2 regions of the Rothia sp. HMSC065G12 genome follow, and region 1 is predicted to be linked to the other one. Evidence: riboswitches for the same ligand, from Rfam matches in the RefSeq annotation. Region 1 holds a riboswitch; the other holds the start of a gene.
The links. A riboswitch is a leader RNA that binds a small molecule or an ion and turns the genes downstream of it on or off. The one in region 1 is predicted to bind thiamine pyrophosphate.
Positions count from the first base shown of each region.

Region 2: another riboswitch for thiamine pyrophosphate. It lies ahead of HMPREF2804_RS03225 (ECF transporter S component); the one in region 1 lies ahead of HMPREF2804_RS06525 (bifunctional hydroxymethylpyrimidine kinase/phosphomethylpyrimidine kinase).

Region 1 covers NZ_KV804815.1:284,601-289,253, reverse strand. Annotated here, with positions in the region: gene HMPREF2804_RS06530 (NAD(P)H-dependent oxidoreductase) at 65-613, shown strand; gene HMPREF2804_RS06525 (bifunctional hydroxymethylpyrimidine kinase/phosphomethylpyrimidine kinase) at 727-2,370, opposite strand; TPP riboswitch at 2,471-2,595, opposite strand; gene HMPREF2804_RS06520 (DUF6318 family protein) at 2,794-3,558, shown strand; gene HMPREF2804_RS06515 (hypothetical protein) at 3,899-4,653, shown strand, end outside.
Region 2 covers NZ_KV804813.1:40,648-45,300, forward strand. Annotated here, with positions in the region: gene HMPREF2804_RS03210 (hypothetical protein) at 1-351, shown strand, start outside; gene HMPREF2804_RS03215 (MFS transporter) at 451-1,845, opposite strand; gene HMPREF2804_RS03220 (DUF4235 domain-containing protein) at 2,069-2,302, opposite strand; TPP riboswitch at 2,602-2,704, shown strand; gene HMPREF2804_RS03225 (ECF transporter S component) at 2,761-3,360, shown strand; gene HMPREF2804_RS03230 (ABC transporter ATP-binding protein) at 3,450-4,653, shown strand, end outside.

The DNA of each region.
Region 1 (4,653 bases):
TGAGCTTATACTTGAATCAGCACTCACAAGCTCATGATTCTGATGTTTACTAGATTGGATGACTATGTCTAATATCCTGATTATTTCGGGGCACCCTGACCTTACGACTTCTAACGCTAACAAGGCTATTCTTGATGCCGTGCGGGCACGGTTCGGCGATAACGTCAAGATTCGTGAGCTCGACAAGCTGCGTGTAAACGGTAAGTTTGACGTACCTGCTGAGCAGAAGGCACTTGTGGAAGCAGACGTCATCGTTCTGCAGTTCCCGGTGATGTGGTATTCAATTTCTTCTCTGCTGAAGCAGTGGATTGACGACGTTTTCGAGTACGGCTTCGCGTATGGAGAAAACGGCACCGCTTTGCAGGGTAAGAAGCTTCTGATCTCCGCAACCGCTGGCGCTATTGAAGATGTCTACCGCACCATGCTGCCACGCGACGTATCTGCCACGTTGACCGAGTTTGAGAACACCGCAGCGTTTACCGGTATGCCTCTTGAGGAGCCACTATACAGCTACGGCACAACCGGCGACCCCGATAACCCCGCTGTTGCTCGCGCCATCGGTGAGGATCACGGCAAGCGCCTGATTGAGCGTCTGGAGGCTCTGGGGGCATAGTCCCTTCTACGTGCTAAAAAGGCTCTTTATCCGAATCAAGCGGTGAAAAATACGCTTTATTTGGATAAAGAGCCTTTTTTACTTTTTCGCGTGGGGGTCCGGACGGTGTGAGTTTACCGCAACGCTCTATGAGCCTGGTCGAAGAAGTCACGTTCATATAGGCATGCGCTCATATATGCCTGCGCGGCGGCAACACGCTGACTGGGGGAAGCCTGCTCAAATGCTTCCTCAACAACCGCCACGCAGCGGCGCACATCTGCAGCGAACTCTTCGCCGCCATACACCGAAATCCAAGCATTATACGGATGTTCCTCGTGGGTTTTCTCCAAGAGCCGGTAACCGATCTCAAGGTACAGCCAGTAGCATGGAAGCGCCGCAGCTGCGCCCACCACATAATCCTCGCCAGCAGCAGTAGCACGTAAAAAGTTCGTGTACCCCATTGTCACTGCCGAAGGTGCACCACGCCGAATACCCCCCTGCTCCGCAGGAATAGCGGGATGCGCCGCCAACCATTCATCGTGCAAAAGCGATTCCTCAACAATTGCCGCCTGGGCACCCGCAGCCCAATGCACCTGACCTTGCGGTGAGGTAGCACGTGCCGAAAGAGTAGCTAAGGCGCGAGAATACTGGGCAAGGTACTGCGCATCTTGGTCTAAATAGAAGCCGAATAAATCCTCGTCAAGCGTGCCGTCGCCCAGCCCGCGAATAAAGGGCAAATCGAGAATGTCACACCAAATATCACCGGTAGCTTGCCACAGGGCGGCAGTCCACGGACCCGCCGGGGCTACCTTCGACTCTGGGGATTTCCGCTGCGCAGGTTTCACCAAATTCTTGGGGCTCTCGCCCGTAAGATTTTTATCAGCGTATAAGTGCTCCCACGGTTTCGTATCGGCTGCATGTTCCAAACGGCGAGCACGTGCCTGATGATCGACCGGTCCGTGACCCTGCCCGCTGCCCACGTGCAGTTCCTCACCCGCGATAATAGCCTCGTTGAGCCACCGGGTGCTCCATGCCAGCGCGTTCGTGAGTACTCGTACACTCAGCTCATTATTGCCATTCACAAGAGCAAGTCCAAGGCGGGTAGCAAGACTTGATGAGAGCGAGCACCCGGTACCGTGGGTATTCTTTGTCTGGATGCGGGTGACAGCTACATGTGTATGAGTTCCATTAGGGAAAACAGCCGAGTTTCCAGCGTCCTCCCCCGTCAGGTGACCGCCCTTAACAATCACGGTCGTGCCAGTGCTCCCCGCGAGCTGAGCCGCCTGGTGATGCGCCTCCTTCAAAGTCTGGGCAGGGTTGCTCTCACAAAGCACCGCGAGTTCGGCGATATTCGGAGTGATAACATCTGCCTGCGCCACCAATTCGCGCAGTGCCTGCTCAGCGTCTTGACTAATCAGGCGATCGCCGCTGGAGGCAACCATCACCGGATCAAGTACCACCACTGGTACCGGATGTTCTGCAAGCCAGGTCTTGACGGTGGTGATAGTTTCAACATCGCCGAGCATACCAATTTTAACGGCATCCACAGTCACATCGTCGAAAACTGCCGCAAGCTGTTCCTGTAAAAACTCGGTAGGTGGAGCAAAAATGCTGCGAACCCCTTGTGTATTCTGTGCGACAAGCGCGGTTGTGGCGCACATACCGTAACCACCGCTTGCGGCAATAGACTTGAGATCAGCCTGGATTCCAGCACCGCCTGTAGGGTCGGTTCCGGCAATGGAAAGCACACGAGGCGTAGATGTGTTTAATAGCGTCATAGCTATAAGTCTCCTTGGGATGGGCGTGGCATCGCTGCAAACGCACCACGCTATCTAGATAATGATGAATCGGGTGTTTCAGAAAGAAGGTTAAGGCTGCTCTGCCACGGTTCGATATCCCTTCGCTAGTTCTAACTAGAGCAGGTTCAATGGGTATATCTCAGCTCCAGACAACAGCGCCGTGCTGTGTATCCGTTACAAAATGGAGCACCCCATATCGCGTTTTCACTGTAGCATATGCTGTTGGGCTCAATAGGTTCACGGACTTTATGTGTCATTGCCGTGCACATATCTCTAAGTTTTGGTAATTTTCAAACTCTTATAAAGTAATATTTCTTATTCTTGACATGTAACAGTACTGTTGAAAAGGGTCGCGCTCCCCTGCGGCCTGCTGTATATTCACCCAACCACGAAAGTTCACTGATGAGCATTCCTGCCCTTAGGCACAATAGTGTGCCTCAAAAAGTCCTCAACCGTCGTGCCTTGATAGCCTTCGCATCGGGGATCTGCGTTACTGAGTTCCTGACCGCTTGCGGAGAGCAAGCACATGAGACGGCACCTGCTCGTGCCGAAGCATCCAACACTACAGACGGTCGCTCCAGCCCACATGGTACCGAATCTGCCTCACCTGAGGCACAGGCGCATCCGACCTTCACTAAGGGTTATTCTGGTGGCTCTGAAGCGCCCAAAGGTGAGTACCGTCCTGCAGACGAAAAAGGACCCGCGCAGAACGTCCCCAAGCCCAAAAAGCCCGAAGATATTGGGATTGAGACACCGGAGGCGCTTATGCACTTCATCGATTATTGGAATGCTTTAGGAAACTACGCTACCCAAACCGGAGATGTACAAACTTACGCAGATTACACTGCCGCAGGGTACAAAGAAGTTGAAAAATTCTGTAACCATATGCAGCGTCTGTACGATAAGGGAGGCTGGGTCGTAGGAGGCACTCGCAAGATTGTCGCCGATCCCTCAACTTTACGTTCGCCCAGCGATCATGTGTACCTCATTGTTGGCAGAATAATTTCGAATGATTACGTTATCTTAGATAACGAGCAGTACAAAACGTTCTCATTCCCCGCTTCTCAAGAAAACGACAATATTCTTGAGTTTGGTGTTGTATTCCAGACAAGTAATGGCCATTGGTCATTTGCTGGTACAGAGAAACTTGATGTCAATGTCAAATAAGAAATACATCTTCTGCGTCACAACGTTGCTCTTTCTCTGTCCAACACTATCTATGTCTGCCTTCGCTACTGATTATTCTGGCGATGCTAAAGGAGGAAAAATAACAGTCATTGGGCGGTCTTCTTCATCCAATAAACCTGACCAGCAAGGACCTAATGAATATGAGCAATCTGAATTTAACAGATATCAGAGCCAAGAAGCACCCATAGTTACACCTGATACAGGCTCTAACGCTCCCGCAACCGTGAGTAGTGTAGGAAATACCTTCGATGTCTACAATGGCAATGCTTCTAAAGATGCGCCCTGTATCTACCAAGGGAAACCCGGTAAAGTAGCCCGTGTGCCCCTACCCATTGACGATTCAGGCAACTATAAACAATACGGTGTCGTTCAGTCAGGAAACGGCGGTATAGCGTGCGTTCCCAACGATCCTGCAGACCAAAACACACCTGAAAACGAACCTACTGCCGATAACGCCCAAGTTCGCACCCAAAAGATAGAGCACCAGGTTCGGGAGCAACTCGCCGAACTTACCACCACAAAACCCGCACTACATTTCGACGGGCATGAGCCCCACGTCAATACCGGGATCAACACAAACTTCTATGTGACCGGTGTTAAAACCGAAGCACGTGATACTACTATCCTCGATGAAGAAGTCACGATAGAAGCTGTTCCCGTTGCCTATACCTATGAGTACGGTGCCGGCGACCCTGTGTACACAACGCGGGATTCAGGAACCGCGCAAGGCTCTGTCTGGGACAAGAGCAAACGTAACTTTAAACCCACCGACACCAGCTATGCTTTCAAAGAATCCGGCAACTATCATGCTTACGTTACTGTCACCTATCAGGGTCGGTACCGTCTCAAAGGTGGGGACTGGAATATTGTTGGTTCGCTTACGGTTCGCAGTGATCCCACTCTAGTACGCGTGTGGGATACCGAGGTGCATTCTGTAGGTAAAACCTGCCACGAAGACCCTGGTGCTCGAGGATGCCCAGCACATCCGGATGAGCCCGATCGGAATAATCCGAATCCAAAGTTAACGCAGCCTGACCCGGTGACAGGGCAGCATTGGCATCGCGATGACTCGGG
Region 2 (4,653 bases), on a different contig from region 1:
GTGGACGAGTACGAGACCTTTGAGGTGCCCGACCGCTTGCCGAACGTATACCCTAACGGCACGCAGGTTCTTCAGCGCATGTTTGGTACCGCCGGGTACTTGGTGGATGGAGAAAGATTCCTGCTGCATCACGGAGATTCACTGGATGAGCTTTCCGCATTCGCGGCGGAGTGTTGGATTAACGCCGCTCACGAACTGACGGTGCGGGATCACTACGGAGTCATGCGTGAGTTGTTTGAGGGGTTGCCCGAGGACGCGCATCGCCAGGTTGTTGAGCAGCTGTCTGAAAGCGGCATACTCACGATGCGCACCGTAGACGACCCGCTGTATACCGAAGAAGACTCGAACTAAAAACCCAATAAATACGCGAGCAGATAGCAATCCGCTATCTGCTCGCGGGTTAAGACTCGTAGGTCGAGGGGCGCAGGTCAAGGGGGGGCGAGTAAAGAACTACCGCTGCACCGCTTTGGCCGCTTTCTTTTCGGCGCGGCGTGCCTTGCGCAGGTGAAGCGCTTGTGGCGATTCTAACGGCAGGGCCAGCAGCAGGCCCGCCAGCACCACGACCATAATGCCGAGAATACCCCACACCTGAGCATTAAAAATCGTGACGAACAGACCGAAGAGCAAGGGGGACAAGAAGCTAGTTGCGCGACCTGTTGTCGAATACAGCCCGAAGAGCTCACCTTCCGTACCGGGATCGGCGATACGCGCCAAGAAGGTACGCGACGAGGACTGCGCGGGTCCCACGAAAAGGGCGAGAATGAGCGCGCAAATCCAGAAGGTCATAGGGTAGGGGAACAAGAGCAGGGGCACGGCAGCAATCAGGATGCCTACCAGCGAGAAAATAATAATCTTTTTGGGGCCCAGATAGTCATCCAGGTACCCGCCCAGCACCGCGCCTACGGCAGCAACACCATTGGCGGCAACACCAAAAATAATGACATCCGAAGTACTGAATCCGAAGGAACCAGCCGCCAGCACACCGCCGAAGGTGAAGATACCGGCTAAACCATCGCGGAAGATAGCGCTGGCACACAGGAAATAAAGGGTTTGCGGTGCCGTGGTGCGCAGCCGCATAATGGTGCGCCACAGCTCCTTGTAGGCTGCAAAAAGACCGCCTTGGCGTGCCGGAGAAAGCCTGGCTAGGCCGCGTTCTAAGAACCTGAGTTCACCTGTGGGAAGGACCTCCGGAAGCACCCGTTCGCGGCGGCGCATCCGAATTAGCAAAGGCGTGCAGAAGATCAGGCACCACAGGGCGGAGAACAGTGCCACTGCGCGAATATTGAAGGCGTTGTCGGTGCTCAGGTGCAGCCCGTTAGGCTCAAGTACGAAGCCCCACAACACGATAATTAGGGCCACTAGGCCGCCCACATACCCCGCCGACCAACCGATCCCCGAGATTTTACCGATATTATTCGGGGTTGAAATGCGTGGAAGTATAGCGTTGTAATTCACGACCGCAAATTCGCTGAATACGCTCGCCGCAGATACGAGAATCACGCCCAGCCACAGATGCGCTTCATCGGGAAATACGAAAAAACACAGTCCAGAGAACGCCACCAGAGAAAGCGTATTAACACCTAACCAGAAAATACCTTTACCGGATTTATCGGCGCGCTGGCCCGAAACCGGAGCGAAAAAGGCAATACAGAACCCGGCAATGGTCAATCCCAGTGACAGTGCCGCCGATGCATCCTCGGTTGAGCCGAAGTAAGAGCTGGTGAGGTAGACCGTAAAAATGAAGGTCATCATGATGGTGTCGAAGCTCGACGAGCCGACATCCCACAGCACCCAAGATGCAACCGAACGGCGACTGGTACTGTGGTCGGGAACGCGTCTAGTCATAACGGATGTGTTCACTTTCGTGTAAGACGCAGCTAGGCGCCCTCAATCTGGTGCTGGTCTTGTAGCTTACCCGGCGACACTGCCGTAGGCATCGCCTCCCAGCGTGCCGAGCGCCGTGTTCTTTTCTGAGCAGGAACATGATCAGCACATCGGAAAGGATGCGCACACCGCTGCAGCGTGAAGGCCGCGGGGGCGGCGCATCCACCCAAAATACACCGTGAAATTATGAGAAGAAACGGCGCTGTGCGCGGGCAATACCGACGCTTACCAGAGCACCCACCACGGAGGTGATGACGGTCCACACAATAACATTGCGCAGGGTATCTTCGGACTCGGGACCGATGGTAGGAGGTTCGTTACCGGTCACACGCTTCCACGCTGCGCCAAGACCTTTGCTTGTCAGGGCGGCGGCGGCCATATTGGCACCAGTGATAGCAATCTTTGCTACGGGGTTCATATCTTCTCCTCAAAAATCAGAAGTGACTATCCCTAGCCTATCGGCTTTACGGCTCAGATGCAGAGAACATGACCTGTTTTAACGCGCGCATACACGAAAAATCGGGGTAAAAACTCTAGAACGTGAGAAAAAGCACAGTATTGCGGGTCTGAAAGGCGTATACCAGCGGCAAATCAAGGAATCATATTACCGACCTGCCACACGTTCTTGTCATAAACCGATTCAAAAACTCAACGAACTCACAGAAAACGACTCATACAGCATAGAATGTAAACGTTTATAGGCTTCGAACTCTCGAAGCAACACGACAGGGGAGCGCCGCAGACGGGCGCTGAGAGTGCAACGCAGACCCTCGAACCTGATCCGGTTAGTACCGGCGTAGGGAGTCGAAATATGTTTTCTCAACACCTCACCCGCAACGGGTGTGGATGTTCCCCTTCCAATCATGGGAGGAAAATATGTCTCAAAAATCTCGCCTCAGCTGGCGGGTCAATGAAATCGTCATCGTCTCTGTGGTCGCCGCCGCCTGCGCGGTAATCTTCTGGATCTGGGATATTGCCGTAGACCCCGCCACTAAAACGCTCTTCGCGGCGGTTCCCGAATACCGCCCCATCGTCGCCGGTATGTGGTTGCTCGCCGGTGTGCTCGGCGGGTACCTTATCCGCAAGCCCGGCGCCGCGCTCTACTGCGAAATCGTTGCCGCCGTCATCTCCGTATTCCTCACCGGAGGCGCCTGGAGCCAATCAATCCTCATCGCCGGATTCTTCCAGGGAATTGGCGCCGAGATCGCCTTCGCCGTGTTCGGGTACCGCGTCTGGAACCTCAGCACAGCAGCCTTCGCGGGCGCACTGAGCGGGCTCTTCATGGGTGTCAACGAAATCATCATCTACTACCCAGACATGGAAATCTTCAAAGCCGTCATCTACGTGGTATGCGCGGTCGTCTCAGGAATTGTGCTCGCCGGGGTACTCTCCTGGGGACTCACGAAAGCGCTCGCTAAAACCGGGGTACTCGCCTCGCTAGCCTCCGGCGTGCAGGCACGTACCGCACGCGGATAACGGGCAGGCGGCGTATGTCACAGCCTATCTCAACGCTCAAACCCTCAAACACGGAACATTCTGAACCATCCGCAACCCAGGATGCAACCATGACCGAACCCCACAGTAGCGCCCCCGATACGCGTGCCCGCGGTGCCGCAATCGACCTTCACAACTTCGGTTGGCACCACCCCGGGCGCGAAAAACCCGCGTTCTCGAACGTGAACCTGCGCATCGAGCCCGGGCAGAAAGTACTGCTGCTGGGGCCCTCCGGCGCAGGAAAATCAACGCTCCTGCACGCTATCGCCGGGGTGCTGCACGATCACGACGGGCAGAGCCAAAGCGGTAGCGCGCGCATCGACGGCGTAGACCCCGAAGACGCACGCGGACTCATCGGGCTCATGCAGCAAGACCCCGAATCATCGGTCGTGCTTGCCCGCGTGGGCGATGACGTAGCCTTCGGCCCCGAAAATCTTGCGGTCGCACGTGAAGAAATCTGGGCGCGTGTTGACGATGCGCTCGCTGCCGTCGGGCTCGACTACCTGCCGCATGAGCATCCTACAAATGCGCTTTCGGGCGGGCAGAAACAACGCCTGGGGCTCGCCGGAATCCTGGCGATGCACCCGCGTGCCATTCTGCTGGACGAACCCACCGCGAACCTCGACCCCGAGGGCGTTCAGCAGGTGCGCGATGCCGTAGTGCAGGCGGTCACGGCAACCGGTGCCACCCTGATCGTCGTCGAACACCGGGTGGGCGTGTGGGCGCAGCATATGGACCGCGTCATCGTGCTTGGTGCCGACGGAGGTATCACCCACGACGGCGCACCCGAAACCGTGCTCGCCCAAGCCCGCGAAACCCTCATCGCCAACGGCGTATGGGTACCCGGGTATGTTCCCGAACCCGCCGCCGCAGCGGCACCGAGTGGGCGCATACTCCTGAGCGCCGAAAACCTTGCGATCACGCGGGAATTTCCGAGCAAAAAACAGTTACGGGCACGCCGACGGCAGCTCAAAACCATGCCGGAACCCGCACCCGTGCCCCTGGATATTCCCGCCCTGCGCGGGGGCATTAACCTGAGCATTCGAGAAGGCGAGCACCTGAGCATCCTCGGCCCCAACGGCGCCGGAAAATCAACCCTCGCACTCACTCTCGCCGGGCTCCTCTACGCCCCCAATGGAACCCTGCACGCGCACGAGGCACTGCGCGAGTTCGACCAAAACCCAATGGCAGAAAGCTCCCTCACCCGCGAGAAAAAAGCCGCCAGCTGGGATATTCCCTCCTGGAGTCCCGCTCAGCTGCTGGGGCGCATCGGCT